DNA from 4 places in the Amphibacillus xylanus NBRC 15112 genome. Region 1 is predicted to be linked to each of the others. Evidence: riboswitches for the same ligand, from Rfam matches in the RefSeq annotation. Region 1 holds a riboswitch; each other region holds the start of a gene.
The links. Region 1 has a riboswitch for S-adenosylmethionine ahead of AXY_RS11575 (methionine ABC transporter ATP-binding protein). Riboswitches for the same ligand answer to the same signal wherever they lie in the genome.

Region 1 (4,181 bases):
GCTGCAATATCTGGTTCTTGATACAATTCAACAATCTTTTTATAGACTTCGTTATCTTTATCTTCTGTTCGAGCTGCAATCAAATTGATGTATGGATAGACACTCTCATCCTCACCTGATTCTCTGTAAATTGGGTCATTCGCAGGATCAAAACCAGCCTGACCGGCAATTCCGTTGTTGATAATAGATCCAGCGACATCTGGTAAAACGCGCGGTGTTTGCTGTGCTACCATTGGGATAATTTCAAGATTTAGTGGGTTATCTATTACCTTGCTTGGATCACCAAACAGACCAAAATCATCTGCAAGTGTAATCAAACCAGCGCTCTCTAATAATCGCAATGCTCGTGCTTGGTTCGATGGGTCATCTGGAATTGCAATTTTGTCGCCTGCTTTTAATTCACTGATATTTGTTATTTTTTCTGAATAAAGACCTAACGGTGCAAAAACTGTTGAACCAATCGGATAAAGGTCATTGCCACTTTCATTAACGTACTGTGCTAAGAAGGAAAAGTGTTGGAAAGCATTTAAATCAACTTCACCTTCAGCAAGTGCATTGTTTGGAATTGTATAATCGGTGAACTCAACTAACTCGATTTCAATGCCTTCTTTTGCAGCTTTTTCTTTTAAAATTGGCCACTGCTTACCGTCTGAACCGTTCACTCCAATTTTGACAAGTACAGGATCATCTGCTGTTGCAGTCTTACCACTTGTTGAATCACACGCGACTAGAAACAAGACGACAAGTAAAACTAATAAACTCTTAAACTTTTTCATAATTAGATCTCTCCCTTATTTTCAAAAATTACTTTCTCATGATCTTTCTAGAAATTGTGTTACCAACCCACTGAGCACTTTGAACAAGAACGATTAATATTAACACCGTCACCGCCATCACACTTGTATCGAACCGTTGATAGCCGTAAGTCATTGCCAGATGTCCCAAACCACCCCCTCCAACTGTTCCTGCAATTGCTGAAAAGTCGATTAAACTAATTGTCATAAATGTTAAGCCAAGGATCAGTGGACCAAGCGCTTCTGGGATTAGCACAGTACAAATGATTCTCAATGGACCTGCCCCCATAGCCTGAGCTGCTTCAATGACACCTGGATCAATATTGACAAGGTTATTTTCAACAACTCGAGCAATCGAAAAGCTCGCCACAATCGTCATTGGGAAAATCGCAGCAACCGTACCAATCGTTGTGCCAATGACTTGACGCGTAATTGGTGAAATTGCAACTAAAAATATAATAAATGGAATTGGGCGAATTAAATTAATAACAAAGTTTAATAGATTGAAGACAAACTTGTTTTCAAGCAGATGATTATCTCTTGAAACATATAACAATAACCCAATCGTTAAGCCTAAAATTGTACCGAAGAACAGTGTACTCGCAACCATGAAGATCGTTTCACCTGTTGCTTCAACGACTCTCGGCCAAAAAGTTATCCAATCAACGTTCATTAATATCAACCTCCCTCACTTCAACTAGATTCGATAATTCAGTTAGAACCTTTTGCTTATTACCTTCATCCCCAATAAGAGAAATTATCATATTGCCAAAAAGCTGCTCCTGTAATTCCTGGACTGAGCCATAAATAATATTAAAATCTACGTTGTATTTCTTTGTAATCGTTGATAGTAATGGATCAACAGTAGATGAACCCTTGAAGATAACACGATATAATTTGCCGCCATTATTTCTCTGCCACTCTTGTAAAATCGTATCTGAAGGTAAATCTTTTTGTACCGATTGAATAAAGCGACGTGTAGTCGTATGCTTCGGATTTGTAAAAACATCAAAGACCGGACCTGACTCAATCACTCGACCACTTTCCATTACCGCAACTTTATTACAAATAGATTGAATTACATGCATTTCGTGAGTGATTAATAAAATGGTTACGCCTAGTTCACGATTCACCTTCTTTAGCAACCTCAAGATATCCTGCGTTGTTTCTGGATCTAAAGCTGAGGTTGCTTCATCACAAATCAAAATCTCAGGAGACGAAGCAAGTGCTCTTGCAATGCCTACTCGTTGTTTTTGACCTCCTGACAACTGTTCAGGATAGTCCTTGGCTTTATCAGATAATCCAACGAATTCAAGTAATTCAGTAACTCGTTCTTTAATCTCATGTTTGTTATAGCCGGCTACTTTAAGTGGATAAGCAATATTTCCAGCAACATTACGTGATGTTAATAAATTAAAGTTTTGAAAAATCATCCCGATTTGGCTCCGCTGCTTCCGCAATTGTTTGGCCGATAGCTTACTAATATCTATATCCCTGATAAAAACCGAGCCCTTTGTCGGTCGCTCTAACTGATTAACAAGCCGTAATAATGTACTTTTTCCAGCACCACTAAAGCCAATAATGCCAAAAATATCACCTTCACTCACCTCGAGTGACACATCTTGAACAGCATGAACCTGCCTTTTTCCAATCGTAAACGTTTTGGATACATCACTGAACTTAATCACGAACCATTCCCCCCACATAGAAAACTTTTGCAAAAACAAAAAATCCTTCCTTTTCAAAAGATGAAAAGAAAGGATTCTATCCGAAAATTAGAAACCGCTCTTTCTCATCTTTCAAATGCATATCGCACTTGTAGGAATTGGCACAGTTTTCATAAATGAATCTGTTGCCGAGATATCATTGGGCCTAGTCCCTCCATCTCTCTGGATAAGAAAAAACAAACTATTTAGTTTTTTATTAAAAGTTGTAAATCCAATTATATAGCGAACTTTTTAATTGTCAACCGTTTTTTGAAAATTTTTATTATTAAGTTAATAAACTAAATTCTATAAAAATTGATTCGCCTGGGATTAGTTGTTAATCATTGAGTTTATTTGATTTAGTTTAATCGAGAATCCATAATAAGCTGAACAGAGCGCTAAAATAAATCCACCAATTAAAAATGATAGTGAAATAGTCGGAAAAACGCCTGTAACAAATGGCCCTGCCAACACACCAAATGCCATAAAACAAATTAATAATCCAAAGCCAATGCCTCGATTAACGTCTGAAGGACCCTCTACAACACCTTGTAAAATCGGTAATAATACACAAGCAAATCCAAACCCGTACATGGTCATTAATATATACAGAATGGGAACTAAATTAATAAAACTAATCATGAATAGACATAAAGACAATATTAGCATTCCAAAGATTATGATGATCTCTGTTGAAAAACGCTCAAAGAGTTTTTTAGTTGGTAGGAGTAATACAATACTACTAACTAGAATAAAAACAGTGAGCAAATACACCGTTAAGCTAGATGATTCTCCTAATGTAGCTATTTTTTGTGGTAGTAGGTAGTGCAATGTGCCTTGAGTAAACATCAATAATAGCGCAGCAGAATAGCTATAGCCCATTACTGATTGATTGACTAAGACAAATGTCGCCTTAAGGTATTTTGAGAAGCTTAATATTCGTTGCGCTACTTCAGGTTCTTTTATTATAAAAATACTAACAACACCGAGCGCAAATATTAACAAACTGATTGAGTAAAATACAGATTCAACAACAAAATGTTTGCTCATAATAACACCAAAACTTGATCCAAGAAATGAAGCCAGACATATGATACAAGCTGAATATTTTATAAAACTACCTTTAACTACTGATGTCTCAATTGTTGATAATTGAACAAGTATACTAGTAAATAAAAACCCACTAAATAAGCCATGGACAAATCTAATCGTTAACAATTGACCCGGTGAATGAACAAATAGATAAACAACTAATATCCCAGATACTGCGAACAACCCAATGATTGAAATGAATTTTGCACCTACTTGATCAATCAAATAACCAGAAAGAATGGCTCCGATCATTACCGCCATTAAATACACAACAAATAAAATAATTAGCATCATATCAGACCCGCCCAAGACAACCATAAACGAACTGATAATTGAGCTATGTGCAAAGACTTCAAATACTGAAACAAACAATAAAGCGAAAATTATATAGATCATTTTCATTATCCCTTTTCTATAAAATTATTTAATCTAGCTAACCTATCTATATGGTTTTTCCAAAAAAACTAGAACAGAAGAGATAAAAAAATACCCAAAAGCAAGCTATTTTGCTTTTGGGTATTTCGTAATACTATTTATTTTATCTACCAACATAATACGTTTCATTCGGACCTAAGTAGCTATTAGCTAA
Region 2 (4,181 bases), 360 kb from region 1:
ATGCACCGGTTGTTTCGACTATTGCATCAGTTACTTTTTCAACGCAGGCACGTTTTTGCTCTTCTGTGCGACCTGCTAACATTTTTATCGTGACATATGGCATGATAGTCCACTTCCTTTTTTCAAAAAATAATTTACCGTTAGTGTACACTACCTGCGAAGAAAAATCATCCATTCACCTAACTGTAGCTTATTTACCCCAAACTTCTTTAGCAATCTTAACGACATGCTCAAGCTTATTCCACTGGTCCTGTTCAGTAAGTAAGTTACCATGATGTGTCGAAGCAAAACCACATTGCGGGCTTAGGCATAGTTGCTCTAACGGCACATATTTTGCCGCTTCCTTAATTCTCGCTTTCACTTCATCAACGTCCTCAAGTTCACCCCGCTTCGATGTAATCAAGCCAAGCACCACCTTAGCGCCTCCATGCGGAATATGCTTAAGCGGCTCAAACCCGCCAGAACGCTCATCATCATATTCTAAGAAAAAGCCATCAACCTTTTCATTAGCAAAAACCGTCGGTGCAATATATTCATAGCTACCTGTGAAAGCGTAGGTCGATTGATAGTTGCCACGACAAATATGGGTTGTCACTTTTAAGTCCTCTGGCTTATCTGCTAAAATCTCGTTCACGACTCGAACAGCTAATTCAATTAAGTACTCTCGCTTATATGGTCCACTATCAAAATCAATCTCAGGTGATGCCAATACAGCAAAGTTGACATCATCTAATTGTAAATAACGAACCCCCGCATCATAAAATGCCTTAATCGCATCACGGTACGCCTGAATGATATCAACAGCATACGCTTCATAGTCTGGGTAAATCTCTGAGTTAAAAATCTCCTCCCTAAACAATTGGTTAGGACTTGGAATCGTTTGTTTAACTACCGCACGTCCAGCGACAATTTTGTTCAATTCAATAAAATCATTAATAAATGGATGCTCAGGATTAAATGAAATTTTCCCTATATTTCTAACGTGATACGCCTCAGTCTCAACACCCTTAAAGGAATAACCTCTGTCAGGCACATACCCCTCGATCCCAATTAAATTTTCTAGAAAATCAAGATGCCACCAATCACGACGGAACTCCCCGTCTGTCACAACCTCTAAACCAATCTCAATCTGCTTTTCAACAACATGCGTCACTTCCTCTAGCTCGACCTGCTTTAAATCTGCTAAGCTAATTTTTCCTGTTTTATAATCTTTACGTGCCTGCTTTAATCGTTCAGGTCTTAATAAACTCCCAACATGATCTGCATAAAATGGTGCTTGAATCGTCATTTCCCATCGCTCACTTTCTTAGTTTAATTTAGAAAAACTTCTCGTTATATCTGTCTTTAAATCCTCAACTGCTTCAATCCCTACTGAAAATCGAAGCAATCGATCATCAATTCCTAACTCAATCCTTTTTTGTTCAGGTATATCCGCGTGCGTCTGTGTGGCCGGATACGTTATAAAGCTTTCCACCCCACCCAAACTTTCAGCAAAACTAATTAACTTTAATTCTTGTAAAAATTGTTTAACCCATTTCCCGTTTTTCAATTGGAAGGAGATCATCCCACCTTTCCCCGGATAAAAGACCTCAGCAACACATGGATGTTCCGCTAAAAATTGAACGAGCGCTTTTGCATTTTTCTCCTGTTGTTTTAAACGTAATGCTAAAGTTTTCATCCCCCTAATGACTAGCCACGCATCAAATGGTGACAATGTTGCACCAATATTATTGTGTAAATCTGCAAGTTGCTCAGCTAGTTTAGGCGATTTTGCAACAACCAATCCAGCTAAAACATCGTTATGTCCTGCCAAATATTTCGTCGCACTATGCACAACAATATCTGCGCCAAGCTTTAAAGGCTGTTGTAAATATGGTGTGTAAAACGTATTATCAACAATCAATAGAAGATTATGCTTGCGCGTAAGCTCAGCTACAGCTTCAAGATCAATTTCAGTTAATAACGGGTTCGTCGGCGTTTCAATAAAAATTGCTTTCGTCTCGCTAGTAATCTCCGCTTCTACCTCACTCAAATGTTCAAAGTCTACATAACTCACATTTAGTTTCCCTTGGTTTTGCCAATGTTCAAGCAGTCGATACGTCCCGCCATATAGCTGATCAGATCCGATCACTTGATCACCCACTTTGAATAAAGCAAGCACAAGCTCAATTGCCGCCATTCCAGAACTCGTGGCAAAACCAGCTACCCCACCCTCTAGCAAAGCAATGCCATCCTCTAAAATCTGGCGCGTCGGATTTTTTGTTCTCGTATAATCAAAACCAGTCGATTCACCTAACGTCCTGTGATGGTATGCAGTCGATAAATGGATTGGCGCACTCACCGCCCCTGTTACCTCATCAATCCGATTACCCAATTGTGTCAAAATTGTTTCCTGATTTAACACCACTTTTCACCTCCTTTTATCAAAATAAAAAAGACTCTCTATAAGAAGAAAGTCTTTAACTAAAAAAAGGCATTCTTCTTATCTTCTAGGCAGTTGCCTATTTGGAATTAGCACCGTTCCTTGCTCTACACAAGGTGGTTGCTGAGACGTCACTGGGCCAATCCCTCAGTCTCTCTGGATAAGAAATAAAAGTATACAATTTTAGCTCGCTTCTAAATGATGCAATTGACTTATGTAATAGCTTAAGCTAATTTCTTTAAAATATCAAGATGTTTTTTTAATTTTCTGAAAAAGTTGATGATACACAATATTTTGTGTAAGAAGAAGTATAATTAAAAAACAGGTAGAACATCCTCTTGATAGTTACAGGATTAACTAATAGAAAGGATGATCTACCATGTTAAACAGTATTACCGAAAATATATTTTCTAATCACATCTTTTGTGTTAGCGGCAAATGGAGTGGGGGTGTGGAATCTTTAACGATTGATTAAGTTTTTTGCACAAACGTTAATGATTTGCGACTTATCTTCAACCTTTGAACAGATTTTACGACTAAACGTTAACGATTTACGCTTTATCTTCAACCTTTGAGCGAGTTTTAACACCAAACGTTAATGATTAACGCTCTATCTTTAATCTTTGAGCAAGCTTTACCGCAAAACATTTACGATTCGGACTTATCTTTAACATTTGAGAGTGATTTAACACCAAACGTTTACGATTAACCACTAATCTTTAATCTTTTAGCAGATTTTACGACTAAACGTTAATGATTAACGCATTATCTTCAACCTTTGAACAAGTTTTAACACCAAACGTTAACGATTAGAGCATTATCTTCAACCTTTGATCGGTTTTTAACACCAAACGTTAATGATTAACGCTCTATCTTTAATCTTTGAGCAAGTTTTACCGCAAAACGTTAACGATTCGGACTTATCTTTAACATTTAAGCGTGATTTAACACCAAACGTTTACGATTAACCACTAATCTTTAATCTTTGATCGGATTTTACGACTAAACGTTTACGATTTACGCATTATCTTCAACCTTTGAGCGAGTTTTAACACAAAAGGTTTACGATTAACCACTTATCTTCAACTTTTGAGCAATTTTCACAACTAAACGTTAACAATTAGCCCTTTTCCGGCAAAAATTATAGCTGTTTCCGGGCTAACAACAAAAAACACCCCATCATATGACAGGGTGTCAGCACATGCAGAGCGAAAATTCTCCTAAACTCGCTCTAGTTGATGTGCTTCTCGATCGGCAATTATTTTTTCAACAATATCTTCGCCGAGGCGCTCGATTGTTCGGCCTTCTTCACGTAAATCGCGACCTAAAGCGGCTGATGCCATGTTAATCAATGATGTACAAATTGGTGTTGCGACATCGACTTTTGCTGCGATCGTTTCTAATAAAACTAAGCCTTGTGGTACGTCTTCGGAAATATATCGTGAATCAACGACAACAGGGCCTTTAGCGCGAGTTGGCATTGCAGCATACCAGAAGAAAACTTCTTTTGCATCGCGGCTATCGTCCAACGTATTACGATACTTACATGCCTCAACGTAAGAAAGTCTCTCGGAGCCCAGCTTTTCCATAACATCCATTTTCTCAGCATCAAGTGCTTCGAGTATATTCCATACGCTAGGTGTGAAAACTTCATGGTACATGCAATAGTCTCCATTTGTCTTTTCAATTCTAGGAATACTCATGATTGCGCCAACTGTATGGACAATCAAGTTAGGATTATGCAACGCTGCCTCGATGA
Region 3 (4,181 bases), 240 kb from region 1:
TTTTAATACGTCAGCAATTTTTTTACCTAATGCGTCATCTCGGTAAATATAGTATTGGATATGAATATGATCCTTTGCCTCAGTTAAATCTTTTATAAGTCGGTCAAATTTTGCTTGTCCGTCATTAAAAACCTCTACCTTATTCTCATGAGTTAAAATAGCATCATTATTGCGCAAGTGTAAGTAGAATAAATCAATATTATCTTTATAAAGATCGGGAATAGGAAAACTCCCTTCATCCAATAATTCTAGTTGATTTGCTACGGCTTTCTTTACACCTAATTTACTTTTGTTATCCCAAATAAATAGTTGCTTACGACTCAGCTTGCGTCCGAAAATTAAATAAAGTAAAAAACCAAAGATCGGGATAAATGTAATAACAAGAATCCAAGCCCATGTTGACGTTGGATTTCTATGCTCAAGAAAAACAATTGCAATGACTAAAAGAAAGTTTAAAAATATAATAAGTTCAGTAAAGCCCAACATATAAACCCCCTTCCTTGTCCTAAATATACCATAAAACTCAATAATTGTTCACAAATATACATGAATGAATTTCATAATGACTTAATTGGCTATAAAACACGAACAATTGGGTTACAGGTGACGCGGTGATTTCCACTCTAGGCGGACGCTTTCCGCGGGATCGGCCTCAGCTAATTGATAAAAGCTTTTCAAGCTTTTATCACTGGATCTTCGGACACGATTGTTCCCGCTGGAGTCGCCGCCTGCCGTTCCAATCACTTGATTAGGCTTCTTTATTTACGTATTATATTGTATTTTCATTTGTAATTGTTCGTGTTCTTAACTAGATTTTTGTATTATGAAATTGACTCACATTTGTAAGCTAAAAAAATCGCTTCTGATTATATTTAGCAAAACTAATGAATCTAGTCATAATCAAAAGCGGTTGTACAAAATCATTCAGAGAGATTTAAGCTAATCTAGTAAAAGATCTCTTTTATTAATTCTTTGTTTTCTTGCTTTAACTTTAAGTAAGCCATTTCTGAAATCTGCTTTTAGTGTTGAAGGAATAATTGCACCGGGTAAAAGAATGATACTTTCTCTTGAGCGAGTAAACTGTTTAAAGTGATAGAGATCTTTTTGATCGTCTTTAATTTCCTGACTCTCATCCTCAGTTACTTGTACAATTAAGCGGTTGTCTCGAATGAACATTTTAATCCGGTCTTTAGTGACACCAGGTAATTGATATGTGACGATCCACTCATCTTCTGTGTTTTTAATATAAGTTGGTATTTGTTTGTTTTGAAAAAATTGATCGATCGATGCGAGTAGGCTGTCATCTGAATAGCGCTGGAATAGACTATCCATTTTTCTGACCCACTCTCGAGCGGCTTTTAAAAAGTCTTGTTCATATTCTGCCATTTTCCTCAACTCCTATCCTTCAATAATTTATGCGTTTGATAAGAGTTTTGTGCTATTCTCACCAATTTGTCTAAATTGTTTAAATTTTTAAACTAATTACTTGACGAATAGTTTATTCTCCACTATAATCCATACTAATATGTATAGCTCTTATCGAGAGTGGCGGAGGGAATAGGCCCTACGAAGCCCAGCAACCTACTTGTAAGAAAGGTGCTAAATCCTACAGATGATGAATCTGACAGATAAGACGAGGCTAAGACACCGCAACCTCTTCTTACTTAGAAGAGGTTTTTTTGTAAATAGAGTTATACATACACATTCAAGGAGGAGATTAAAAAATGTCAAAAGAACAGTTTCGTTCAACCGGTGTAGAAACGCAATTGATTCATGGGGGGCAACAGGTTGACCCAACAACTCAATCACGGGCAGTTCCAATCTATCAAACAACTTCTTATGTGTTCAAAGATACGGAGCATGCACAAAACTTATTCGCTCTAGCTGAGCCTGGCAACATCTATACGCGGATCATGAATCCAACGATTGATGCATTTGAGCAGCGTGTTGCGATATTGGAAGATGGTGTGGCTGCTGTAGCAACTGCTTCAGGAATGTCTGCGATTACGTTAGCGATTTTTAACCTCGCAGGAACTGGTGATGAAATTATTGCTGATAGTAATTTATATGGCGGAACTTATAATTTATTCAAAGAGACACTACCTAAGTATGGTATAAATGTTGTTTTTGTTGATGGTACAGATCCTGAGAATTTTAGAGCGGCTATTACTGATAAGACAAAAGCGATTTTTGCTGAAACAATTACTAATCCATCTTTATATGTGTTTGATATTGAAGCGGTCGCTGATATTGCCCATGAACATGGTGTGCCGTTAATTATTGATAATACTTTTGCATCACCATATGGTGCGAAGCCAATTCAATGGGGTGCAGATATCGTCATTCACTCTGCGACAAAATGGATTGGTGGTCATGGGACTTCAATAGGCGGAATTGTTGTCGATGGTGGTCGATTTGATTGGACACAAGGACGTTTTTCTGGCTTTACTGAACCAGATGAAACGTATCACGGTATCCGCTTTGGCACTGATGTCGGTCCAGCTGCTTTCGCATTAAAATTACGCGTACAATTATTACGTGATATCGGACCTTCATTAAGTCCTCAAAATGCTTTTTATTTCTTACAAGGGTTAGAAACATTAAACCTACGTATTAAGCGTCATTCGGAAAATACGGAAAAAGTAGCAAGCTATTTAGTGAATCACCCTGAAGTTGAATGGGTAAACTACCCTGGCTTAGCATCACACCCTTCTCATGAATTAGCTAAGAAATACTTAATTGATACGTTCGGATCAATTATTACATTTGGTGTTAAGGGTGGGCGTGAGGTCGGTCGAAAAGTCATTGACCATATAAAACTATTCTCTCACGTTGCTAACGTTGGTGATGCAAAATCACTAATTATTCATCCAGCATCAACTACTCACCAGCAATTAGATGCAGAAGCGCTAAAAGCAAGTGGTGTATCAGAATCACTGATTCGTTTATCAGTTGGCTTAGAAAGTATTGACGATATTATTGCAGATCTAGATCAGGCAATTGCAAAAGCAACGGGAACAGAGCCTACTATTAAACTTAGTCTAGATGATGCAGTGCGTTGGGTACTAGAATCACCATTTGCTCGCGAAGATGGTGGGATTAGACCGAAGAATATAGTCATTGCTGGTGATCGGACTCAGCATAAATGTTTAGCAAAATTAACGAAATTAGGCTTTAAATTAACTGACTTAGCTGACAATACAGATCCAATTGATCTATTGTTTGTCTCCAATCCAAGTACAATCGACCAATTACCAGCTGATGCGAAGCTGATCTGGTTTAGAACTAAAGATGACTATACTGAATTAAAAGCTCAAGCCGAAGCAAATGATCAATTTTACGTTGAAGATCAATGTATTTTTGGTGCAGCTAAGAAAATTCGTGCCACACCTAAACATGATTAAATAAAAATAAACTTGCGCCGCTAATTGTTAGCGGTGCATTTTTTTCAAGATTAAATTGGGTACGTCCGAATCGTTTTATTTATTTCATTAAAGGGAATAAATAATATTATCTAACTATTTCTGAATGGGTGTTAACTATGACGCGACGACGAAAAATTAAATTGTTTTGGATAAGCATGACAGTTATCTTATTTGCCATATTTCTATTTCTTCTCTTAAGACCGAATCAATTTAATCAAACGACTGTTACAGAGCCAGATCAAGAACCTATTGATCAAGTTATCAGTCAAGTGGAAAGTATGGATGAAGAGGTTCAAACTGCAACAAATGATCTTTCACAAACACTTAAAGAAGCGGTTGAGCAAACGATAAATGTCTTTACCCAAAATGACTATTATATTACTGCTATTGGTGATTCGTTAACTCAAGGTGTTGGTGATGAAACAAATCGTGATGGCTACTTGTCAACGGTTAAGCGTCGCCTTTCAGCTATGGATTATCGAGTAAGAATTGATAACTTTGGTCAGAGAGGATTTAAAACAAATCAAGTCATTGATAGAATCAAAGAAGAAGCATCTGTTCAACGTTCCATTCGGCGAGCAGATATTATTTTGTTAACTGTCGGTGCAAATGATATGATTAAAATTGTTCGCGATAATATTTTAAGCTTAAATGAGGCGATTTTTGATGAAGAAATCGATCATTATCAATCTCGATTAATAGAACTATTCGAGCTCATTCAATCATACAATGAAGATGTGGAAATTTTTCTAATCG
Region 4 (4,181 bases), 980 kb from region 1:
TATGGCTAAATCCTTAAAACAATATGCAACACCAATGAAATAGCTCATTCGTTAGCGAGTAATTTATATTTTTGTTCACATATTAGTCAATAAGCAGTTTACTAGCAAAAACGAGCTATCCAACTTATACTATACATATTAGTTGATAACTAAGGAGTGAATATGTTGCTTGAGTTTTATTGTTATCCAAAGTGCAGTACATGTCGTAATGCAAAGAAATGGTTAGATGAAAATAATGTAGAATATCGGGATCTTAATATTGTGGAAAAGACGCCAACTGCCGAGCAATTAACTAAGATCATTAAAATAAGTGAGTTGCCAATTAAACGGTTCTTTAATACGAGTGGCATTAAGTATCGAGAAATGCAACTTAAAGATAAATTGCCAGCTATGACAGAAGAAGAGCAAATTCAAATCTTAGCCTCTGATGGCATGTTGATTAAACGTCCACTTGCATTTGATGGTAATCATGTTACATTAGGATTTAAGATAGAAGAATACGAACAAGTTTGGAAATAATAAAGGAGGATTTTCATGAGTGTTCCAAGTAATTTAAAATATTCAGATGAACATGTGTGGGTTAAGCAAGAAGGCGACAGCTTTCGAATAGGAATTACTGAGCATGCGCAAGATGAGCTTGGGGATATTGTATTTGTTGAATTACCTGAAGTTGCTGATCAACTATCTGCAACAGACACATTTGGGAGTGTAGAGTCTGTTAAAACAGTATCTGAGCTCTATGCACCAATCTCATTAGTTGTAACGGAAGTAAATGAAGAGCTAGAAGATCAGCCAGAATTAGTTAATGAATCACCATATGAGAATGGTTGGTTAATTGTAGCTAAGGCGACTGATGAAAAAGAGCTAGAGCAGTTGTTAACAGCTGAGCAGTATGAAAAGCTTTTAGATCAAGCCTAAAATGAGTCAAATTAAAGGTGACACTAGCTTAAACTTGGATTAGGAGACTTACTTAATCAAGTTTAACCGGCTAGTGTTGATTTTTTTGCGTGATTTTATAGAATTAGACCGGTTGGTAAAAAATTATAAAAGTGCTAAGATTAAGTCAATAAATCTCAATTTAGAAAGATTGCCTTATTGTATCAGTGGGCTTTCCAGAATATTTTGCAAGTTAACTGCGTCTACTTAGTAAATAATTGATAGGAGTGATTAAGTTGAGGAATAGGCAACTTATTATAAAACTCATCTTAACAGTTATAATATTTTTTATTCTGTTTATTTTAGTTAGATGGTTGATTAACATCGAGTTTGTGCCATGGTCGATTGTGACAGATGTTCTGTTATTATTACTCATCCTACCATTAAACTTATGGGTATCTTACACATTGTCTAGTAGGATTATGAATCGATTTTTAAAATGACTTGTCTAGATAAACGGACGAATCGTATCGATTAACTCAATCAGATCTACTTGTCCTGTTATTTGCTTAATCAATTCACCTTTTGGATTGATGATTACTGTTGTAGGTACGCCATGACAATTATATGTACGGTATGTTTCAACTCCTCGATCAATTAATGTTGGTTGTGTTAAATATTCACGGAAATATTTGAGACCAGCGATGGTGCTACGTTCTCTGCCAGAAACATTTATCGTAAGGAATTTTACGATATTCTTATCGCTTGCTTGATAAAGTTTTTCCTTTAACATTAAATCAACACTACACTCTGGACACCACGAAGTCCAAAATGTTAGAACAATGATATTTCCAAGATGATCCTCTAAGTTAAAAATCTCACTCTGATCGTCTAAATAAGGTAATTGAAATATAGGTGCTTTCAAAATCATTCATCCAATTCTATTTTTTTTATAGTATAACATGTATTAGCAATTTTCAAAAAAACAATTGACACTATAAAGATCAAATGCTATGATATCAGTTAATTAAATATAATATTCTCTTATTTAGAGTGGTGGAGGGACTGGCCCGATGAAACCCGGCAACCGTTAAACAATGTTTGTTTAAAATGGTGCCAATTCCTGCAAAGCAAAAAGCTTTGATAGATGAGAGAGCATAGAGACTAGATATAAAAATACGTCTTTCTGTTCTTTCATAAACAGAAAGGCGTTTTTATTTCGTCATTTTAAAGGATGGGGAGTCAAATGATTAAAATAAGTCAACTAACAAAACGATTTTCCTTAGGTAAAAGTGAGATACATGCAGTTGACAAGATTAATTTATCGATTAAGCCGGGAGAAATTTTTGGTGTTATCGGCTATAGTGGGGCAGGGAAAAGTACATTTGTCCGTTTGATAAATCGACTTGAGGAGCCAACAAGTGGATCAATTATTATTGATGATGAGGATATTACGAAATTATCCAAAAAGGAACTACGATTAAGACGACAAGATATTGGGATGATTTTTCAACATTTTAATTTACTTTGGTCACGGACAGTTCGTGAGAATATTGCATTTCCATTAGAGATTGCCGGTATTGAAAAAGCTGAACGTGAAAAAAGAGTTGATGAACTGATTAACTTAGTCGGATTAATAGGGAGAGAAGATGCTTATCCCTCACAATTAAGTGGTGGTCAAAAGCAAAGAGTGGGTATTGCTCGTGCTTTGGCAAATCGTCCGAAGATCTTACTTTGTGATGAGGCTACTTCAGCTTTGGATCCAGAAACAACAGATTCTATATTATCGTTATTAGTGGATATAAATGAAAAATTAGGATTGACGATTATTCTCATTACACATGAAATGGATGTCATTCAAAAGATTTGTCATAACGTAGCGGTCATGGAAAATGGTCGAATTGTCGAACAAGGGGCCGTACTCGACTTGTTTTCAAATCCACAACATCAAGTTACAAAACGATTTGTTGAACAAGTGATGGGTAAACCTGATGAAGAGGTCACTGAAGAAACTTTGCTTCAAACTGTTTCAACAGGAAAACTCTTGAAGCTACAGTTTATTGGCGAGACAACAAATCAATCGTTAATTAGTCAAGTAGCTAAAAAGTTTGATGTGGAGCTAAATATATTACATGGTAATATTAAGCAGACACAAGCCGGTCCTTATGGATCACTGTATGTTCATATAACTGGTCGTGATGAATGGATTGAATCAGCGATTAAGTATATTCAATCAACCACTGTTAAAGTGGAGGTGATTTGACATGACTAATTTGTTTCCAAATGTTGAATGGCTAGATTTAATTGAAGCAACTGGTGAAACACTATACATGACATTAGTGTCGATGCTTGGCACATTAGTATTAGGTCTAATATTAGGATTAGTTCTATACCTTACATCACCGGATGGACTTTGGGAAAATAAATACATTAACTTAATAGTAGCTACTGTAGTGAATGTTTTTCGAGCGATTCCTTTTGCTATTTTAATTTTCTTACTATTTCCATTTACAATGCTATTATTCGGAACTTTCAGAGGAACTAATGCAGCTTTACCTGCATTGATTATCGGTGCTGCTCCATTTTATGCCCGATTGGTTGAGATTGCTTTACGAGAAGTAGATAAAGGTGTAATTGAGGCCGCTGAATCGATGGGAGCAAAAGTTTCAACAATTATTTGGAAGGTTCTGATCAAGGAGTCAATGCCTGCGCTTGTATCTGGTATTACCGTAACGACAATTGCTATCGTTGGCTATACCGCAGTAGCAGGAATGATCGGAGCTGGAGGATTAGGTGACTATGCCTATTACTTTGGCTTCACAAGACGTGATTTTGATATTGTCTTTGTTTGTACTGTTTTAATTATCGTTATCGTTTTCGTTTTTCAATTTATTGGTGATTTTATCACGAAGAAAATTGATAAGCGTTAATATAAAAAAAACAATAAGGGGAGATAATAATGAAAAAGAGATTGTTGGGTATTGTTTTAATTATTGCAAGTTTGTTTCTAGCAGCATGTGGGGATTCAAGTTCTGATGAAAATGTAATAAAAGTAGGGGCGACTAGTGTGCCACACGGGGAAATATTAGAAGAAATCTCTGATCTATTGGCTGAAGAAGGTATTGAGCTTGTGATTGAAACTTACACAGATTACGCACTACCAAATGAAGATTTAGCACGTGGAGAACTTGATGCAAACTTCTTTCAACATATACCATTTTTAGAAAAATCAATTGCTGAGAATAATTATGATATTGTCAATCTTGGTGGTGTTCATATTGAACCATTAGGTATTTATTCAAAAG

Region 2: it holds a riboswitch for S-adenosylmethionine, as region 1 does, so the genes downstream of both, AXY_RS10035 (methionine biosynthesis PLP-dependent protein) here and AXY_RS11575 (methionine ABC transporter ATP-binding protein) in region 1, are expected to answer to the same signal.
Region 3: it holds a riboswitch for S-adenosylmethionine, as region 1 does, so the genes downstream of both, AXY_RS10575 (O-acetylhomoserine aminocarboxypropyltransferase/cysteine synthase family protein) here and AXY_RS11575 (methionine ABC transporter ATP-binding protein) in region 1, are expected to answer to the same signal.
Region 4: it holds a riboswitch for S-adenosylmethionine, as region 1 does, so the genes downstream of both, AXY_RS04215 (methionine ABC transporter ATP-binding protein) here and AXY_RS11575 (methionine ABC transporter ATP-binding protein) in region 1, are expected to answer to the same signal.

What each region holds. Positions count from the first base shown of each region.
Region 1 is NC_018704.1:2,435,415-2,439,595, forward strand. It holds gene AXY_RS11565 (MetQ/NlpA family ABC transporter substrate-binding protein) at 1-776, opposite strand, end outside; gene AXY_RS11570 (methionine ABC transporter permease) at 805-1,467, opposite strand; gene AXY_RS11575 (methionine ABC transporter ATP-binding protein) at 1,457-2,482, opposite strand; SAM riboswitch class I at 2,584-2,694, opposite strand; gene AXY_RS11580 (MFS transporter) at 2,831-3,988, opposite strand; gene AXY_RS11585 (glycosyl hydrolase 115 family protein) at 4,131-4,181, opposite strand, start outside.
Region 2 is NC_018704.1:2,071,384-2,075,564, forward strand. It holds gene AXY_RS10025 (2-hydroxymuconate tautomerase) at 1-103, opposite strand, end outside; gene AXY_RS10030 (5-methyltetrahydropteroyltriglutamate--homocysteine S-methyltransferase) at 191-1,288, opposite strand; gene AXY_RS10035 (methionine biosynthesis PLP-dependent protein) at 1,307-2,404, opposite strand; SAM riboswitch class I at 2,480-2,589, opposite strand; gene AXY_RS10040 (NAD/NADP-dependent octopine/nopaline dehydrogenase family protein) at 3,643-4,181, opposite strand, start outside.
Region 3 is NC_018704.1:2,193,283-2,197,463, forward strand. It holds gene cls (cardiolipin synthase) at 1-486, opposite strand, end outside; gene AXY_RS10570 (Hsp20/alpha crystallin family protein) at 940-1,386, opposite strand; SAM riboswitch class I at 1,534-1,635, shown strand; gene AXY_RS10575 (O-acetylhomoserine aminocarboxypropyltransferase/cysteine synthase family protein) at 1,725-3,404, shown strand; gene AXY_RS10580 (GDSL-type esterase/lipase family protein) at 3,542-4,181, shown strand, end outside.
Region 4 is NC_018704.1:843,937-848,117, forward strand. It holds gene AXY_RS04200 (arsenate reductase family protein) at 163-519, shown strand; gene gcvH (glycine cleavage system protein GcvH) at 535-918, shown strand; gene AXY_RS04210 (TlpA family protein disulfide reductase) at 1,385-1,807, opposite strand; SAM riboswitch class I at 1,918-2,030, shown strand; gene AXY_RS04215 (methionine ABC transporter ATP-binding protein) at 2,123-3,139, shown strand; gene AXY_RS04220 (methionine ABC transporter permease) at 3,141-3,806, shown strand; gene AXY_RS04225 (MetQ/NlpA family ABC transporter substrate-binding protein) at 3,836-4,181, shown strand, end outside.